DNA from 3 places in the Succinimonas sp. genome. Region 1 is predicted to be linked to each of the others. Evidence: predicted binding sites of a transcription regulator. Region 1 holds the regulator's gene; each other region holds the start of a gene.
The links. The regulator sigma-54, encoded in region 1, starts transcription at its own class of promoters, with help from an activator protein. The targets are predictions, from matches to a motif close to TGGCACNGTTTTNGCTT.

Region 1 (4,592 bases):
GGTAATGCGGAAATTCGTCGACGCTGCCCTGAAAATGGCAAACAGCGACAATCTGCCGGAACTTATTCCGGCAGAATACCTGACGGAATATTCCGGCCGTTCTCTCCTGGAGAGTTTTCTGACTATTCACCATCCGGCCACCTCCGAATCCCTTGCCAGGCTTTCAGATTTCTCCGCGCCGTGCTGCAAAAGAATAATCATTGAAGAGCTGACGGCGCATCAGCTCAGTCTCATCAGACTGCGGGAAATGAACAGTCAGAACAACGGTTTTGCGCTTAAGCCCGTACCGGAGCTCCTGAAAAGATTTATCGCAGCCCTGCCCTTTCAGCCCACCAATGCTCAGAAGCGGGTTACCGAGGAGATTATTCAGGATCTCATGAGCGATATTCCTATGAACCGTTTGGTTCAGGGCGATGTGGGATCAGGCAAAACGCTGGTGGCCGCTATGGCCGCCCTGACTGCCGTGGGTAACGGCTGTCAGGCTGCCATCATGGCTCCCACAGAAATCCTGGCCGAACAGCATGCTGAAAAAATTGCCAAACTGTTTGCCCCTCTGAACATAAAAACAGCCACCCTGCTGGGAAAATACAAGGCGGCGCGAAGAAAAGAGGAGCTCAGACTCATCGAAAGCGGAGAAGCGGGGATCATTATCGGAACCCATGCGATTTTTCAGGAATCGGTGCATTATGCAAACCTGAAGCTAATTATCATCGATGAACAGCATCGTTTCGGCGTAGATCAAAGGCTTAGACTGCGCAGCAAGGCTGAAAAAGACGGTAAAACGCCTCATATGCTGGCCATGACGGCAACCCCCATACCCCGCACGCTGGCCCAGACAATGTATGCTGACATGAAGGTATCGGTGATTGACGAACTTCCTCCTGGCAGAACCCCCATCAAAACCTTTATGCTCTCCATTGATAACAAGCATAAGCTGATCCCAAAAATCATGGAAAACTGCCGGAAACACCTGCAGGTTTACTGGGTCTGCTGTCTGGTAAACGAATCGGACACTCTGGAGGAATGCCAGGATACTGAAAATGCCAGAGACTATCTTCAGGAAAATCTGCCCGGACTCAGCATTGATATCGTTCACGGACAGATGAAGCCCTCCGAAAAAGAAGAAGCCATGATCAGATTCAAGAACGGAGAAACCGACATTCTGGTAGCCACATCCGTAATCGAGGTCGGCGTTGACGTTCCCAATGCTTTTCTTATCGTAATAGAAAACGCAGAGCGCTACGGTCTGGCCCAGCTTCATCAGCTGCGCGGCAGAGTGGGCCGCGGCAAAATCGAATCCTACTGCTGTCTCCTGTGCTCAGGGAACATCAGCCCGGCCGGCATTGAAAGAATGGAAGTGCTAAAGGAAAGCACCGACGGCTTTTACATTGCCGAGAAGGATCTGGAAATCAGAGGGCCCGGAGATCTGATGGGAACCCGGCAGACCGGAGAAATGATTTTCCGGGCGGCGAATCTGTTCCGCGATGAGCCCCTTCTGGAACAGGGAGCCGAAATCGCCGCCGCCATTCACAGCAAGCATCCGGAACTGGAAAGCTCTTTGCTCAAACGCTGGTATCCTGATGGAGAAAAGGCGGGCAAGGCTTAAAATTGCTTCTGAGTTTTTGCGAGGCTCACAATAAACAAACTCTCTGATATACGAAGCCTCTCCGGTAGTGCACAATATCCCCTTGACAAAATCAGCCGGCAACCTATCCGAGAATCTACAGGGGGAGATTGTTCATGAAAAACATGCTTAATCTGAGACAGTCAGTAACTCAGACCCTTGCAATGACTCCTCAGCTGCAGCAGGCTATTCGGCTTTTGCAGCTTTCTCAGCAGGAACTTGAAATAGAAATTCAGGAAACTCTGGACAGAAATCCCCTTTTGGAAACAGAAGATTCCGCAGAATCCGCCACCACCTCTTTGGACGCCATCACTGAACAGCAAAGCAGCCAGGAAAAACAGGATGATGATTCCTTCGGCGCTGACAAGCCGGTAACCAGCGATGACGTGCCATATAATTCCAGTGCTGAATTGAGCTCTTCAAAACAGCTGGAAGGCAGCGGCGATTTTTATGAAAATGAATACAGTGCTGATTTTCCGGCCGAAACGGCTCCTCCGGAAGCCGCAAATGTCTCGGAATCACCATCCTCCGCTGAAATTGACAATCACGAATTCGACACCTGGAATGAGAACTATTCTGCCGGCGTTTCCGCGGGAAAAACCTACGAGGGAGCCGATGATACCTATCAGGGAGAAACTGCCTACGGTCTCAAGGAGCATCTCCTGTGGCAGCTTAACCTTACCAGGGGAACCCCTCAGGAACAATTCATCGGTGAGGTCATCATCGACGGAATAAAGGAATCCGGATATCTTGCCGAATCCAATGAAGATCTGCTTATAGCTGTTCAGAAGCAATATCCCAGTACCACCACCGAAGAAATTGACAGAGTGCTCCGCGTTATTCAGCATTTTGATCCCGTGGGAGTCGCCGGAAGAAATCTTGAAGAAACCCTGCTGACTCAGCTTGATGAATATGATGATACCGAACCTGTCATAATGCTGGCCCGGCAGATAATCAGGGAATATCTGAATCTTCTGGCTGCTAACGATATCAGCGCCCTGCAGAAAAAAACAAAGGTCAAAAATGAGCAATTACTGCGAGAGGCCGTAGGAATCATTAAAAATCTTGAACCGTACCCGGGCCGTACCATCGATCATGAATCAAGGGAGTATATTGTTCCTGATGTGGCAATTGTGCGCAAAAACAATAAATGGGTGGCCGAGCTTAACCCGGCTGCGGTTCCCCGGCTCAAAATCAATGAAACCTACAGTGCCATGATTCAAACGGTAAAATCGCCGGAAGACAGCAAGTATCTGAAATCCCATCTTCAGGAAGCCAACTGGTTTATTCAGAGCCTGAATAAGAGAAATGACACACTGCTCAAGGTAGCCACGTGCATAGCAAATGAGCAGCAGGATTTTTTTGAAAAGGGCCCGCAGGCAATGAAGCCATTGGTGCTCAATGACGTGGCTTCTCAGATCGGCATTCATGAATCTACCGTATCCCGGGTAACCACGGAAAAATACATGTACACCCCCCAGGGTACATTTGAGCTGAAGTACTTTTTTTCCAGCTCGGTTAATACGGAAAACGGCGGTACCTTTTCGTCAACGGCCATACGGGCAAAAATAAAAAAGCTTATTGACGAAGAAGACGTATCCCATCCTCTCAGCGACAGTCAGCTGTCGGAAATCCTGAAAAACGAGGGGATTATGGTAGCCAGACGCACTGTTGCCAAATATCGCGAATCCCTTAACATCGAGTCATCAAATCTCAGAAAAAAATTCTGCTGAGCAATATGACTTCATGGCGGAGTCCCGGTTTTGGAAAGTCTCCGAGGTGTTTATATCCTAAGACAAACTTTCTTTATCTTAGGATACTGTAAATAACAGCATCAGGGCCGTAAGCACTAATGCGGCCTCGTTTCCGGCAAAGCTTCGTCGCTTTCCCTGACTCTCTGTTACCCCGTATCCTGTTTATCTCCTTTTTTGTTCACTTTTTAATCAATAGTACTTAAAAACCATGGATGGTATCACCATTTGCGACTTAAAGACTGGATTTAACAGGTCAGAGACATCTAAAATAAAACTATAACTATGGCGAGGGCCGTAGCTAAAGCTCTGAATCTCGCTTTAAGATTCACCAGACTGAGGAGTTTCTATGCAGATAAATATAACCGGTCATAATATTGAAGTTACCGAAGCGCTGCGTAATTATGTTAACGACAAGATGGATCATATGAAACGTCTTGAAGAGTATGTTAAGTCTGTTAACGTTATCCTTTCCATTGAAAACCTCGTGCATAAGGCTGAAGCCAGAATTGCCGTTAAGGGTGACGATCTTTTTGCTGAAGCCGGTGCCGAAACGATGTATGCCGCCATTGATGCACTTGTGGATAAACTTGAACGCCAGTTAGTAAGGCACAAAGAGAAGTTAACCAAGTAAGCTTTTCGGTAATGTTCGATTTATCATCTATACTTAAGAAAAACGGGGTAATGAGCCCCGTTCTTTGTTACAGCCGCAAAAAAATTTTCGAGATCATTGCTGCTCAGGGAGCCAGTCTGACCGGCCTTAGCAATACGGAAATCATTACCGGACTGAACAGCCGGGAAAAGATAGGCACCACCTATATTCAGAACGGTTTTGCCCTGCCGCACATGATAATTCCCGACAGCGCGGCGGAATCTGCGGTCTTTCTGGTTTTGGAAAATCCCATATCATACGGGCAGATGGAGGATATCAAGGCCGATATTATCTTGGCGCTGTTTCTTCATCAGGATACCGTTGAAGAGGATGCGGATACCATTGAAGAAACGTCCCTGATTCTTTCTGATATCGCCATCACCAAATCCATAAGATCCCTGCGCAACATCCCCAATCAGATTTATCTCCTTATTGTGAATGTCTGCGCCAGGGAAAAATCACCGTAATACCGGAACCGCTGTTTACAGCTCCAGCTGTTTTTCAGCCTCAGTTTCCTCTTCCTTGATAAGATTCTCCGCCTTGGCCCGGACTGCCTTTTCCGCAT
Region 2 (7,335 bases), on a different contig from region 1:
TTCCGAACAGAGCCGTTTGTCATGGGGTTCTGCGGGATGCTTCGGAACGATTTTTTTGTGAGAGGTAATACATTTTTTTACGTTTTTTGTTTTTTTCTGAAATTTTCTTAATGCGGTAACCGGATCTGGCAAGCTGTTTGCAGCAGTATAAGCAAAGACAATCCCCAGGCAATCAGGCAGTCATAAAAATGACTTAAGGAATCCCAGATGTTCGCAGCAAATACCATAGCTTCCCAGACCTCCTCTTCCGTTCCGGCCGTAAGCTTCCGCGAGGGCGATTTTTACGATCTGGCCGCCGAGACCGATGATTACAGCGCCGGCCTTTACGAAATTCCGGTAACCGACGCCGACTGCGAGCTCAGCCAGGATTAAGGGCATTTGACCGTATCCCATGAATTATCCTGACGTAATACCGTCTCAGGGGCGACCCCGGATGCGTCAGGTCAGGTGTCAGCATGTCAGTTTGCTGACGGTTTTCTGACAGTTTTTCTGCTGCTGTTACGACAGCTTCCCGTTTTCTTTCCTCTCGTTTTTCCCCGCCGGCAATCTGGCGGGGAGTTTTCGTTGTTCAGAAAGTCTCACCTGTCAGTCTTAAGGCACATTCCTGAAGGCGATCCCGTGCTTCGGCTCATCAATCATAAGATTTCGGAAAAAAATGAATTTTTACCGGATGGTGGCAGGTATTTTGCAAGAGTATAAGCAGAGACAATTTCCAAACCACCAGGCAGTCATAAAAATGACTTAAGGAATCCCAGATGTTCGCCGTAAATACCGTAGCTTCCAATACCGCTTCTTCTGCTCCTGCCGTAAGCTTCCGCGAGGGCGATTTTTACGATTTGGCTGCCGAGACCGATGATTACAGCGCCGGCCTTTACGAAATTCCGGTAACCGATGCCGACTGCGAGCTCAGCCAGGATTAAGGGCATTTGACCGTATCTCATGAATTATCCTGACGTAATACCGTCTCAGGGGCGCCCCCTGGATGCGTCGGGTCAGGTGTCAGCATGTCAGTTTGCTGACGGTTTTCTGACTATTTTTCTGTTGCTGTTCCGATTTTTCCGTTTTCTTTCCTCTCTTTTTTTCCCGCCGTCATCTTGGCGGGGATTTTCATTAACCCTGACATTTTTCACCATATCTGACATGAGCTCTGATCATCCATGATTCGGAGTACGAGTCACATCCGAAGCCTTTTATTTTTGCGTCATATTTCACACGATGATTCTTAGCTTCCCGGATTAATGCGGTAAAACACGGTCTTGTGGTAGTATGTATTCAGCACGGATTGCCGCTTCCGCAGGAACACGCTGTCATGCGGTGCTTTTTTTATGATGAGCAGGATAATCTGTTACAGAGGTGATTCATGAGATTACGCCGGAGCTGCAAGACCTCTTTGAAAGAGATACCGGCGCAGCCTGCTGAAGCGGGTAAGCCAGGCAATTACGGATGAAGATGCGGAGCCGGCCCGGAATGCTCTTCCAAAGGGAATGCGGGGAGCGCTGGCAAAGTATGCGAGAGCGGAATTACGAGAACTGGAAGAGGGAGCCTGGGAGCGAGCGGCGGCAGAAAAGCATGGCAGGGCCTTAAAGCCTCAGGAGAACTGCTGAAGAAATCAGAGTGTGGCAAGCATCTTGCAGAAGTAAAGCAAAGACCTTCCAAAGACAATCAGGCAGTCATAAAAATGACTTAAGGAATCCCAGATGTTCGCCGCAAATACCGTAGCTTCCAATACCGCTTCTTCTGCTCCTGCCGTAAGCTTCCGCGAGGGCGATTTTTACGATCTGGCCGCTGAGACCGATGATTTCAGCGTCAGCCTTTACGAGATCCCGGTAACCGATGCCGACTGTGATCTCAGCCAGAATTAACAGTATGAGGGAGAGATTCTTCACCTGCAACAGACTCATAGGTTCCGCATATTCCGCGGGACATTGAGAGTTACCTGATGCTTCGTATTTCCGGCGTATCCGGCAATCCTTTAAGGAGCGGGACAGTCTTTGAGAAGACAGGTTCCGACCGGCAAACCGGGGCATGCGGAGATCAGGGAAAAGGCAGCCGGGGCGCTGTGAGCAGCTTCCCCGGCTGTTCCTCTTTCCGGGAACCTCAGGTGCTGTTCTTACGTCATAAGCTCCTGTTTATCCGGCATCTGCCAATCATTCTTCCGTCATTCCCGGTATCGCTTCTTCCGGCGCCCGTTTATGACATTGCAGGCACGGTCATTTCTGACCTGGTTCTCCCGGCTTTTCAGCCACCGATACCGGAGCTGTCATTTTTCCGGCGCCGGCAATGCGAAAGCATTGGCAGCATCCTTTTCCCGCTCCCTGATTTTTTTTATCCCCGGCGCTGTTCCCGGGAAAGCCGGCAGGATAAGGCTTTCCCGGGAAAACGTTTTCTTGCGCCAGGGATTTCGGGCAGATTTTTTAAAAACAGGGAGGGCATCTGGCAGATATCTTGCAAGTATCAGGCTGGCAATGAGGATTACATAACTCAGTTATCAATAACTTAAGGAATGCAAAATGATATCAGTAAATGCCAGCGCTTCAGTGAATCCCGCTTCCGCTCTAAGCATTTGTCAGGGCAGTCTCTCTTTGGGACAGTCAGGTGTTTCTCTGAAAAGCATTATCAATTTTGGTGACCAGGATGTTTCGGTTGTCGATCTTATCGGTTCTGATGCGGCAATCGCCTCTAACGACTGTCAGGCTGCTTCCGGATCTGAAATCTGGACTCTGGGTGATTTTTACGACCTTTCCGCTGAAGTCTCTGATTACAGCCTGAAGCTTTATGAGACCGAGCTTACGGCTGAGGATTTTGACCTTGGCGCGCGGCTGTGATTGTCAGGACGGCTTTTTTTTCCGACGCAGATCTTTTCTTCTCTCACTCTCAGAACCGCGGCTCCCTTTATGCGGGGCCGGGGTTCTGCATTTTCCGGCTCAAAAGTGACCTCTGCCGGGTATTCAGCTTCTCTTATTTAATTATTTTTGCAGAAATTTATCTTCTGGCAGGTTAATTGCATCAAATGTGCTGTATTTCAGCAAGCAGTCATGTAATTGACTTAAGGAAACGGCAATGTTACCTGTTATGGCAGATTTTTCCAGCGCTTCATCCCTGTTAACTCTGGGAACTCCGCTTGCCGGCGCCTCCGGTGTTTCCGGGAGCGGCGCCTCTAACGGCATTTCCTTTAAGAGTCTTCTGAATGAAGGCGACAGCGAGACCCGGATGCCGGAAATCACTGCAGAACCGGCCGGCAGTTTTTTGCCGGAGACTCAGGATACTGCCGCTTCCCGGATTGCCGCCGATCTGAAGCCCCTTAACGGCAATGAGGCGCAGAAGGAAGATAACGCAAAAGAGGCAGCCGGATCCGGGGAGGAATCTCTCAAGGAGGCTGATTTCTATGACCTTGCCGCTGACAATGATGATTTAAGCCAGAAGCTCTATAGTGAAGAGCTTACCAGCGCTGATTATGAGCTTTATGATCCGCTGTCCCGGGCCGGGGAGGAGATCTCCTCTGAGGATCTCCGGAGGTATGCCGCTTTGCCGGACAACGGAAGCCGGGATCTTCCTGCCGCTCCTTCATCTGTAAATATAAAGGAGATGTTTTCCGAAACTGCATTAACCCCGGAAATCATCAGCGTTCTTAATCAGGGAAACACCGCTCCGGCGGAGGAGAGCGCCGTTTCCGCTGCCTCTCATCCGGTTCTGCTGTCATCTGATTATGACGATACTGCCTTGGCAGCTTCTGCCGCAGAGAAGACCTCTTTTGCCGGTCATTATTCTCAGGAAAGCGCTGAAGATAACACTGAAGCCGCCCCCGCGCTGCTCAGGGAAGCCACTGTTACCGCTGCCGCTCCCGGACTTACCCCGGAGCTTCCGGAGGAGATGCCCTTTACATTAGTAACTGCATTTACGGCCCCGGCTGGGAATGCTGCTGAATCTTTAACCCCTGCGGCTTCTGAAGCTCTGATCCTTGATCCTGCCTCGGAAGCGCATAGTTACCGGGCCATGCCTTACCTCATGCCGGAGGATAAAGATCTGCCGGTTACCGGCTCGCTGTCCCGGGATGATGTTTCCGGAAGCGCCGTTACGGATGCCGGAGAAAGCATCGCGGTAATCTCCGGAGCAGGGGCCGCAGAGCATCCGGCAATAAAGACAAATGAAAAGACACAAGAAATAGCTCCTGATTACCGGGCGCTGCCCCGCGTTGCCGCCGGGAATGCTGCGGGACATGCGGTGATAAACGCCGCTGATTGGGGAAGCAGCGCTCCGGAAATGGTTTATGTCCCGGAAGATGATATGATTCCGGTGTCAGCAAAGGAAAGCGCCGTTCCTGAGAACGCTGCCGGCATGACTGCGGCAAAGCCGGAAACCCCGGTTTCCGCAGAGGTCAGCGGTAAAGAGCCGGTTTCGGGACTTTCTCCCGAGCTTAAGCTGGCCAATCCTTCTGAAGGATCCGCAATGTTTTCTCAGGCAGCCGTCTCAGATCCGGCTATTGCTGCCGCCCGCACCCGGACAATACCCGAAAACGTCAGGGCAATTCCGGAGAATACTGCGGTAATGTCCCCGGAAAAGCGCGATCCTGCGGAGCCTGTTATAACTAAGATCCAAGAAGCTGTTATTCCGGCTGTCCCGGAAGTCCCCGAGAGCATTCCGGAGACCTATGAGAGCGCCGTAATTTCTCCGGAAAACCTCCGCTCTGCTGCGGCGGTTATGACGAATCAGAGCCGGGAAGCTTCTATTCCGGATTCTCATGAGAGCTTTTCAGCTTCCCCGGAAAAGACCCATCCTGAGGCGGTCATGACTGGCCTGCAGCCGAAAGCCGCAGCTGCAGCGCCGGCAGAATCGGTTTGGGAGACCATTCGCAAAGACCATGGGGAGACTTATGCGTCAGCTGCAGCCTCTCCGGAAAATGAGGCTCCGGCCTTCGTGAGCCCCGAAAGCGGCCCTGATGCCGCTTCTGAAGCCCGGCAGCTTAACACGGCGGCTTCCGGGAACCATCTGGTATCAGATGCTGATCCTTCCCGGGAAGACGAAGCTCCTGTTTCAGGAAGCGCTGCCGCTTCTCATGATATCCGGTTTTCATCTTTGCGGGCTTCGGCTCCGGAACAGCTTTCCGGGGATAAGGCTAACTCCGCTCCTGAAAGCTCTCCCCGTCCTGATTTCAGCGCCAGGAATCAGTCTGCCGGACGGGAAGCTCCTTCTGGTAAGCTTGCTGCCAAAATGACCGATAATGTCAGGGAATCCTCTGAAAGAGCACCGGATCTCAGATCTCTCAGCAAAATGACCGGTCTTAAAAGCGTGACGGTACGCGAGTCGGCTCAGCCTGTAATCCGCGCCGCCGGACTGGGACTTGAAGCAGCGGGTGTCCGGGAAAACGGCGCCGCTTTGGACGCCTTGAATCTCCTTATGGCCCAGAAGAGTGTCAGCACCGGCATTGTGAGTTCCGCTCCGGTCTTCTTCGGGGAGCCGGAAGGTTTGGCGGCAGTTTCGGACAGCGGCTTTCAGGATGATGCCGCCGGGGAGACTCTGCCGGACAGCAGCGCCATGATTTCTGCCAGCGCTGAGACCGGGGGAGATGAGACCGGGGAGAGCGGGAGCTTCGCAGGGGAGCAGCGTTCCTCCGGATCTCGCGAGGGACTGATTCCGGGCGGGGAGCCCCGCAGCAGCGCACCCGCCGCCGGAACCGGGAGCTTCGGCAGCATTTTCGGGAAAGGGCTTTTCGGAACCGGCGGAAGCGCTCAGGAAGCTGACAGCGCCGTCCTGACCGGAGCCGTGCGGCTTTTTGAGGGACAGCCCAGGGAGAATGCCGAGAGGCTCCGGGATCAGGTGCTCCGCATGGCCGCCCGCAACCTCCGGAAGGTGGAAATCGCTCTGACTCCGGAAAGGCTGGGACACCTTAAGATCGAAGTGGAAATGGGGGATTCCGGCAAAGCCCGGGTGCATTTTGCGGTACAGAGCTCCGAGGCCCGGGAGGTTCTTTCTCAGAGCATGGATCGGCTCAGAGACAGTCTGGCCGAGGCCGGCATCAGCCTTGAGGGACATACCGTGGATCAGGAAAGCGGCGGGGAATCCCGGGGCCGGGAAAGAGCGGAACGGGAATGGGAGAATTCCCTGAGACGTCTGGCCAGATCCGGCAGACATGCCGAGTGGCAGGACAGCCTTAAGGGAGCCCTGAATACTCTTTCGGGAGCATCCGGCATCAGGAAATTCTGGTAACAGGCGGCCGCCGGCCCCGGAGGCAGATCCCTTCGGGGCTTATTCTTCGCTTCCTGTTCCTTGTTCCTGAGGGACTTTTCCCCGGGATCTCCGGGGCATTTTCCGGCGGGGAGAGTGTCCGGATCTCCGAGATGGCGGGAAATTCGCAAAATTTGCTACAATTCCGGCTTTGATCTGCCTTTGCTCTCCGGTTTAAAGATAGAATATGAGGGGCAAAGCCCGGAACCGGGGTGACTTTGACAGCAAAAGCATGTCAGGATTATTTTCAGGAACATATCAGGGGCGGAATCAGCGCGATAACGGGACGGAATTATGACGGACGGAAATCAGGAACAGCAGCTTAACCTCGGGGGAGATGACGGCGGAAAAAAGAAAAAGCTGCTTATTATCATCATCGCGGCCGCAGTGCTCCTTCTGGGCGGCGGCGGGGCTGCCGTGGCTCTTTCCGGCGGCGACTCCGGCTCTGCGGAGGAGCCTCAGGTTCAGCTTCCGGGCGCTGCTGCTCCCGGCATTCCCGAGATCCTTTATCTCAACATCAAAAAGCCGTTTGTCATCCAGATCCCCACCAAGCCCAGACACCGCATGATGCAGGTAAAAATGCAGATCACCGTGAACTCTCAGGACAATCTGGATCTGGCCACGCTGCATGAGCCTCTGATAAAGAATGCCATCAGCGAGGTGCTGTACAAGTATCAGAACCAGCCGGACATCTACAACATGATAGAGGGCCGCCGGGAGGTTAAGGCTGCCTGCCTTAAGGAGGTTCAGGAGGCTATGCTGAAGGAAACCGGAAAGCCGGTGGTGGAAAAGGTTCTTTTTACCGATTTTGTAATGCAGTAACAGGGCAGGGCTGACAAAGTGTCTGATATTTTAAGTCAGGATGAAATTGACGCGCTCCTCCATGGCGTTGACGATGTGCCGCCGGAGGAACCGGAACAGGACGACAGCGGCAGCGACGGCGGTTTTGCCAAATATGATTTTGCCGCTCAGGATCGCATAGTCCGCGGGCGCATGCCCACTCTGGAGCTGGTGAACGAGCGTTTTGCCAGACATCTTCGTATTTCCCTCTTCAACATGATGCGCCGCACCGCCGAGGTTTCCATAAACGGCGTTCAGATGATTAAATTCGGC
Region 3 (7,335 bases), on a different contig from region 1:
CCTTTTCCGGCTGGGAGCGGGATCCCAGCTGGCGGATTCCGGCAGCGCGGATCTGAGGCGGCTGAATGGCCTGTTCCGGCAGAAAAAGCTCGCAGGCCCGGTTAAACTGTTCGGCATAGGAGTTTAAGCCATAGTCAAGGCCCAGCACCCCGAAAATGTCATAGGTGGCCCCGCAGCCGAAGCAGTGCACCGTATTATCCTTGGGGTTAAAGCTCATCATGGGCCGCGGGTCGCGATGAGCGGGATTCAGGCAGTTAAAGTATCCGCTGGGCAGTATCCCTCTTTTCTTAAGATACTGGGGCAGCATGCTTTTCAGATATTCCTTGGCCTTTTCACGATCCATAAAAACCTGTCTCCGTTTCTGCTCTGATACTATGTTCCGGAAGTAATGGCAGCCTTATGCCGGGGCTGCTCCCGGGTCTCCCGCCAGCCTTTTCAGTACCTCGCTTCCCATCATAAGTCCCTGGGAAGCGGTCACGCACATCAGAGCTCCGAAGGGCGGGATATCGCTTCCCTCCGGAGAGGCCTCCCGTCCGGAAATGCCCTTTTCGGAGCTGAATACGGCGGTAAGTCCCATGGGGGCCGGAGCGGGCGGGTAGCCGAAATCTCTTCTGAGGATGCTCCGAAGCCGGGAGAGCAGGGCGTCATTAAAGGAGGCGGCGAGGTCAGCAGTTTTCAGCAAGCCGGGGTTCCTTTTGCCGCCGGCGCCGCCGGAAACGATAATGGTTTTTCCGAGATCCCGGTGCGCAAAGCTGATAAGAGCCGCCTTGACCGGCAAATCGTCAATGGCGTCAATATAAATGTCGGCATCAGGGGGGACGCATTCCGCGAGATTGGCAGCGGACAGCCTTTCGGTGACGATGCTGATGCGGGCTTCCGGATTAATGTCGCGAAACCTTTCCGCCAGAGCTGCGGCTTTAAGCCGGCCCAAAGAGCTTTGCATGGTATGAAGCTGCCGGTTGGAATTGCTGTCCTCGATGGTGTCGCAGTCCAGCATGGTGATGCTGCCGATGCCGGAGCGGATCAGGGACTCGGCGCACCAGGAACCCACGCCGCCAACGCCGGCAATGAACACATGAGCGGCGGCAAATTTCCGGAAGGCGTTTTCTCCGTATACGGCCCTGATTCCTCTGAAACGATGCAGAATAGTATCTGTGATAATCATGACTTAACCTGCGCGGGGAACGACAAACAGCCTGAGTTTCCAGGAAATGCCGAAAATTGGCATTTCAGCAATAAATAATTCCCTGTTTTGTTGTATCATTTTATCAGAAAGCTGGCTGAGCGTGATAAGAATAAATGACCCCGGCGGTTCAGCTCCGGCCGGGCCGCTCCGCTCGCACGGGATAAGCGGAGTGTTCGAGTTTTGCAGTTTCTCGGGATATGTTTGGAACTGCTTGGGCTATTTTCTGGTTTTGCGAGATTATTCATGGCATCTATTTCTGATTTGGACATGCTTGTCAACAGGCTGGCGGCTTCTCTGAAAAATGACAATCTGATTATTCCGGCCATGCCGGAGCTGGTAACGAAGCTGAGCCGTCTGGTAGGAGATTCTAATGTCACCACCAAGGAGCTGGCCCGGGTGATCGGTTCCGATACAGGGGTTACCGCTCAGGTTATCAGGCTGTCCCAGACTCTGAGATATTCCAATCCCGGCACCACCATTACCTCTCTTCCGGCCGCCATCAGCCGCATCGGTCTTAACAGCACGGTTTCCATGGCTCTGGCTCTGGCCATAGAACAAAGCTTCTATTTCAGAAATTCCGTGGTGGTCAAATACTGTCATGATGAAATTTCCCGGAGCTTCATGGTCTGCTCGTATGCCCTGACCATTTGCGCCATCCGTTACGGCATCATGCCCAACCTGGTTTATGACTATGTGGTGCTGGCCAGCTCGCTGCTCAATATCGGATACCTGCCGTTTCTGGTGGAGGTCGATACCTATGTGCTGGGGCAGGGGAAGGGCTACAAGCTGGATTACGAGGATCTGAAAACCGCTGCGGAAAAAATTAAATATCCGCTGGGCACCGCCATTCTCAGACACTGGCATTTTGACAAGTCCTTCGAAAGCGTCATGTGTCAGGAGCCTGACAATGCGGTGGAGTTTTACGCCAATTCTCTGGCTTTTGCGAAGCAGTTCATTGAATATGCCGAAGCCCGCGGCCTCCGTCTCAGGGTTCCCAAAAACCCGGATGAGGCTTATGTCAGTCTGACAGATGAGAAAAGCATTGCGGACATCCGGGAGTGGATGAAGGAGCAGGGACTGGTGGAGGAACGGGAGTAGCGGTCATGAACACCGGCGAGCTTAATGAATTTTTTGATATGCTGGAAAAAAGAATCACTGACTTCAGGGCGGCGGAAAAGGAGCGCGATGCTCTGAAGGCTGCTCAGGGGGATCTTTTGCAGGAAAAGCAGGCCCTGGAAGCGGAGCTTAACGAGGCCCGGTGCCAGAATCTGCGCATTACGGAAAACCAGAAGAACTGGACGGAACGGGTGCGGAGCCTCTTAAGCAAAATGGAGGCCGAGTAACAGCAACAGCCAAGTAACAGGAAGGCCGGCTTTCGCCGGCCTTTTCTATTCACCCCGCCGCCATTTTCAGCCTATTCAATATGGGCGATATCGTCAATTTGCACGTTGCCGTTGGCTGTGCCCAGGGGAGTCAGCAGGGCGGTGTCTTCGTAAACCTCTGCGGTTCTGAGTGGGGTTCTGGCCCGATCCTCGGTAAAGCGCAGGTGGCCGTCCTTGTCGGTAAACATGCCCCGATGGTCAATAAAAAACCGCGTGCCCTGTTTCAGGTTGTTTCTGCTGCCCATGTTGATAAGCACGCTGCCGTTCCCCGCATCCACCTTCAGGATCCGGGCCAGCGGCTTTCTGCAGGCCACGATCTCCGCGGCCTCCCGGGCTCCCCGTTCCAGGATCTTTTTGATTTCCTGACCGTAGGGCGAGGTCCAGAACTCCCGGCTCTGCACCCCGGCTCCGGAATCAGGATTCCACACGGCGGCGGCATGGTAGTCGCTGCCGGAGATCTGCTCTCCCGAGAGACCGTCAAAGAGATAGAAGCTGATGCTGAACTCACGGATTTCATCGCCGAAGGCGCTAAGCCAGCCGTCGTCGGAGCGGGAACGGGAGAGGTCTCTGATGACTCCGGTGAGGAGGTATTCGGCGTCAAAATTCCGTGACAGCTGTCTCAGGGTTTCCTCAAGCTTTTTGCTGTCGGGAGCGCGCTTCAGGGGATCAATGCCCAGGTTTCTGTCGTAGTAGGATTTTGTTATCACGCCGCCCAGGCCGGAGAGCATGCGGGTAACCTCTCTCGTGACGGCGGCATTTATGCCCTGAAGTCCGTGCATGCTTTCCTGAAACTGCTCCCGGTCATAGATAAAAAGAACCGGCATAATGGTCTTTTTCCAGGCTGCTCCCAGACATTTATTCTGCACGGTATCCACAAATACTCTTATTTTTACCCGGAAGAAGCTGCCGTCCTTCTTTTCAGAAAGAAGAATGTACTGTCTGATATTGCCGGAGGATGCTATATTGAAGCTGTCATCCGATATCACCCCGTCCCGGACATTCTGACTGGAGGTGACAAATGACCCTGATTCCAGCATTACCTGACGCATGGCATCGTCAATGGCCTCCTGCCGGGCGGCCGGGGTGTCTCCGTTGCGGATCTGCGCGGATCCTTCGGCCTCGAACCACTGGGCGAAGGCGGTTCCCATGCCTGCAATAAAGAGCAGGAACAGCAAAATGATGTGTTTCAGCATAACGATAACTTCCTGAAAAATTGACTCCCGGCATAATCATTGCATTATACATACCAGAGAAAATGCGCCAAAAAAATATCGCGGAGATACATGACATCAGAGGTATTCATGAATCAGCGTACATATATACGACAGCAGCGCGCATGACAGAGGACAGAGTTATGATAAAAGCGTTCTTATACACCATGGCGGCATTTATGCTGCTCTGCCTTGCCGGATGCGCTTCCCCGGCTCCGGCGGCAGCGCAGAATCCGGAAGCTGCGCAGCAAAAAGCTCCGGATCGCCGTTCGGGAGAAGGCCTGAAGCCGTATGCGGACAAGCTGGTAACGGAGGTGGTCGCATCCATTAATGACACCGGCAACCGGCCCCGGGTCGCCATTGCCACCCCGGTGGACGTGGCATCTCTGGAGCATACGGACTGGCTGGGCCGGGAGCTTGCGGAGCAGTTTGTGGCCGGTCTCCACCGTCATGGCTATCAGGTGCTGGAATACAAGCTCACCGGCTGGCTGGAGATCACCCCGAACGGTGACTATATTTACAGCCGCAACTGGCAAAAGCTTGCCGGCAAGGCCAATGTAACCCACATTTTAAGCGGCACCATGAGCCGGAATGATGACGGGGTCATGGTGTACGGCCGTTTGGTTAATCTCCGTAATTCCGTGGTGGAGGGAGCATCGGACATCTTTATCCCCTATGACACCCTGCCGGAATGCTACCGCAAGTATCCCAGAACCTGCGGGGACAACCCGGTATATGATCCGGCCATGGCCGCCGCCGGGAACAGCCAGGCGAAAAAGAACGTTCCGCCGCTCCGCAATTTAAGCAGGGCTCCCGCCAAAAAGCCCGCTCCGGCTCCCCAGAGAGCGGCAAAACCCGCGGCGAAGCCTGCTGCCAAGCCGGCTCAGTCCGCCGCTCACAGAAATAATTCCGGAAAACCATCCTCCGGAAAGCCTCTTCCGGCCTCTTCCGGCACGGAAAATGCTTCATACCGGGTGGACGGCACCTCCGCCACCAGCCGCGGCAATGCGGACATTCCCTGCTCCTACTGCAACGGCATGTCCTCCTGCCGGGCCAAATGCGTGAATCCCGAGATCTATCCGGCCTCAAGCTCGCTTTACCATGATGCCATTATCCGGGATGTCAGGAACCAGAGTCAGTATGACAGAAGATAGGAGAGGTTATATGAAAACTCTAGCTGCGGCAGGCCTTTGCTTCCTGCTCTTTATTGCGGGAGGGTGTTCTTCCTCCGGATATGAAAGCGGTGTTCAGGAGCTCTCGCGCTATCCTATCATGCGGGCTACCGGTTATGCCGTGATTTCCCGGCAGCCGGGGCCTACGGGAGATGACCGGATTCTGCAGGCCATGCGGGCGTCCAAGCTGGATGCCTACAGGGAGCTCAGCGAGCAGGTGTATGGTCAGCAGCTTATTGCCAGCACGGATCTCCGTGACAATATTCAGACAGACAACGAGCTTAAGGCACGTACCGCCGGCATTATCAAGGGAGCCCGGGTAATCAGGTCATATCCTTTGAATAATACCTATGTTACCGAGCTGGAGCTGGACAGCCGTCTTATCTACGATCTTTACAAAATGCGGGGAGCTCTTTAACCGCATCCCGGGCTTCGGGAGTCCCGGGGAATCCCTTAACGCAGCCTGCGGCAGATTTTTGCCGGTGGCTGCCGCGCAGATCTTAAAGCTTCCTGACAAGTTGTTTAAGGATGCCGGTCAGGCTTCAAAATCCAGATGAAGTCCGGCCAGGGCGTTTTTGTTTCCTCTCTCGTCATAGGTAAGAGTGGTGGTGTCCCGGATCTGCACCAGGGACGCTGACAGTCTCCGGCTGGCTGCCATGTTGAGCTCAATAAGGCGGCCGTTGACGTCGTTCTTCATTTTTACCTCCGCGAGCTTATCCAGAATCATGTTTTTGGCCTTGAGAAGATCGGTCTTGAGAAGATCCCGTTCCGGATGGTTTTTAAGGGAGCTGTCGTTGGTCTGCAGCTTGAGAAGAAGGTCGGTTTTGACTTTGGAGAGCGCGGGAAGCTCCAGAGCCTTGCGCTGCTTTAAAAGGCCGCATTCCTGATCCAGAACCTCGCTGAGCCGGTCAAGAAGCTGAACCTGTTCCTTTAGAATATCCCTGATGGTGCGTTCCGCCATATAATCCGTCCTTTCTTCCTGTGAGGCTGCCGCCTGTTTTACGTCATGAGCTTGTTACATGGTACTCCCGCCGGGGCGTTTCCGAAAGAAAAACCGGGTATTTCTCAGGCAGGGATCTTATTGTGACGGGAATATGGAGAGCAGCAGCGCCAGCGCAAAAACCGCGGGGGCCGCGGTTCTCGGATGCGTTATGAGCAGGGATCAGGAGAGAGCTTCGGCGAATTCCTTTTCGCTGGCCAGAATGTGATTTGCCATCTTTTCAAAATCGATGCGGTAGCTCCCGCTCTCAATAGCCTTGCGGATGGATTCGATTTTTGCGGGATCGATGCCGTCGGCCTTCTGAGCCCGGGCTGCCGCGGCGCTCATGGTCTGCGCGGTATCAGTAATTTTCACGTCGTCGCTGTCTCTGCTTGCCGTCTCGGCAGCCTTTGCGGAAGAGCCGGAGTTTTTCACATAGCCGGTCTGCATCTGCCGCTGCACGGACAGATTCTGGTTGTTCATAATATCAATGGACATTTTGCACTCCTCAGCCCCAGGGGCTTTCGTCGTAATGAGGGTTGTCTCTTAACCCTGTAGCGGCCCGGAGGGAAAAATCTTTAGGATGATTTTCGGGATTTCTGCAGAAATATGATCCCGGCAGCCTTTCAGGGCGATTTCAGCAGCGTGACTTTATCAGCGCTTTCCGAAATTTTCGCCGGGATTTACATATCGATTCTGGTCAGAGAGGAGTCGATAACCCGGGCTTTTACGGTTTTGCCGCTTTTCAGATTCTTTACTCTGATGAAATCGCCGTAGGAGCCGTCCTGCATGGCCTCGCCTCTGGTGCGGATGCTGAAGCTGCCCCCGGCGGCCTCAATGTCGATTTCATCTCCCTGGCAGATGACGCAAATCTGATTGGAGTGCACCGGCTGGCCGGGTTTAAGATCCCTTTTGGTGCGAATGCCGTCCAGAAGCGCGGGATCCGAGAACGTGGTGCCGCGGTTCAGCACCTTGTCCATGTAGGCTATGGTCAGATTGTCCCGGCTCAGCATGCTGTTTTTGGGGACGGCGTTTATTACGGTCACAAAAGGGGTTTTGATGACAACTCTGGCGGTGAGGTAAAAATGCCATGGGGTGGTATCGCTTTTGCATTCGGTTTTAATGGAATTGTTTTTGCGCACCTTGCCGGCCGCAACAGAAAACTCCACCGGCCCCTCGCACACGGGGTAATCCCGCCGGGGGGCGGAGGTAATGGTAATTTCCGCGGTTTCGCCGTCCTCCAGCGCGAGCTCGCCTTCCAGCCATTCCCGGGCCTCTTCGCAGAGCTCCTGATTGTATTCGCTGTCGGCCGGACAGCTTGAGGGAGCTGCGGACAGGCATGTAACAGCGGCTATGAAGGCAAGAGACTTAAAAAAAGTGTTATCCATTTTATAAAATCGCTCTT

Region 2: a site for sigma-54 is predicted at 2,991-3,007, ahead of ACJROR_RS02410 (flagellar hook-length control protein FliK). Genes of this name have one in related genera too.
Region 3: a site for sigma-54 is predicted at 3,790-3,806, ahead of ACJROR_RS09585 (FlgO family outer membrane protein). Genes of this name have one in related genera too.

The regions. Positions count from the first base shown of each region.
Region 1 covers NZ_JBGVBR010000335.1:45-4,636, forward strand. The annotation lists partial or broken gene ACJROR_RS11910 (ATP-dependent DNA helicase RecG) at 1-1,606, shown strand, start outside; gene ACJROR_RS11915 (RNA polymerase factor sigma-54) at 1,741-3,357, shown strand; gene hpf (ribosome hibernation-promoting factor, HPF/YfiA family) at 3,725-4,009, shown strand; gene ACJROR_RS11925 (PTS sugar transporter subunit IIA) at 4,021-4,494, shown strand; partial or broken gene ACJROR_RS11930 (YihY family inner membrane protein) at 4,510-4,592, opposite strand, start outside.
Region 2 covers NZ_JBGVBR010000069.1:629-7,963, reverse strand. The annotation lists gene ACJROR_RS02430 (hypothetical protein) at 208-372, shown strand; gene ACJROR_RS02425 (hypothetical protein) at 756-920, shown strand; gene ACJROR_RS02420 (hypothetical protein) at 1,698-1,862, shown strand; gene ACJROR_RS02415 (hypothetical protein) at 2,511-2,825, shown strand; gene ACJROR_RS02410 (flagellar hook-length control protein FliK) at 3,061-6,204, shown strand; gene ACJROR_RS02405 (flagellar basal body-associated FliL family protein) at 6,517-7,044, shown strand; partial or broken gene fliM (flagellar motor switch protein FliM) at 7,063-7,335, shown strand, end outside.
Region 3 covers NZ_JBGVBR010000266.1:19,551-26,885, forward strand. The annotation lists gene ACJROR_RS09560 (hypothetical protein) at 1-343, opposite strand, end outside; gene ACJROR_RS09565 (ThiF family adenylyltransferase) at 398-1,165, opposite strand; gene ACJROR_RS09570 (HDOD domain-containing protein) at 1,430-2,284, shown strand; gene ACJROR_RS09575 (hypothetical protein) at 2,290-2,529, shown strand; gene ACJROR_RS09580 (flagellar assembly protein T N-terminal domain-containing protein) at 2,601-3,761, opposite strand; gene ACJROR_RS09585 (FlgO family outer membrane protein) at 3,923-4,933, shown strand; gene ACJROR_RS09590 (LPP20 family lipoprotein) at 4,944-5,369, shown strand; gene flgN (flagellar export chaperone FlgN) at 5,487-5,912, opposite strand; gene flgM (flagellar biosynthesis anti-sigma factor FlgM) at 6,114-6,428, opposite strand; gene flgA (flagellar basal body P-ring formation chaperone FlgA) at 6,614-7,318, opposite strand.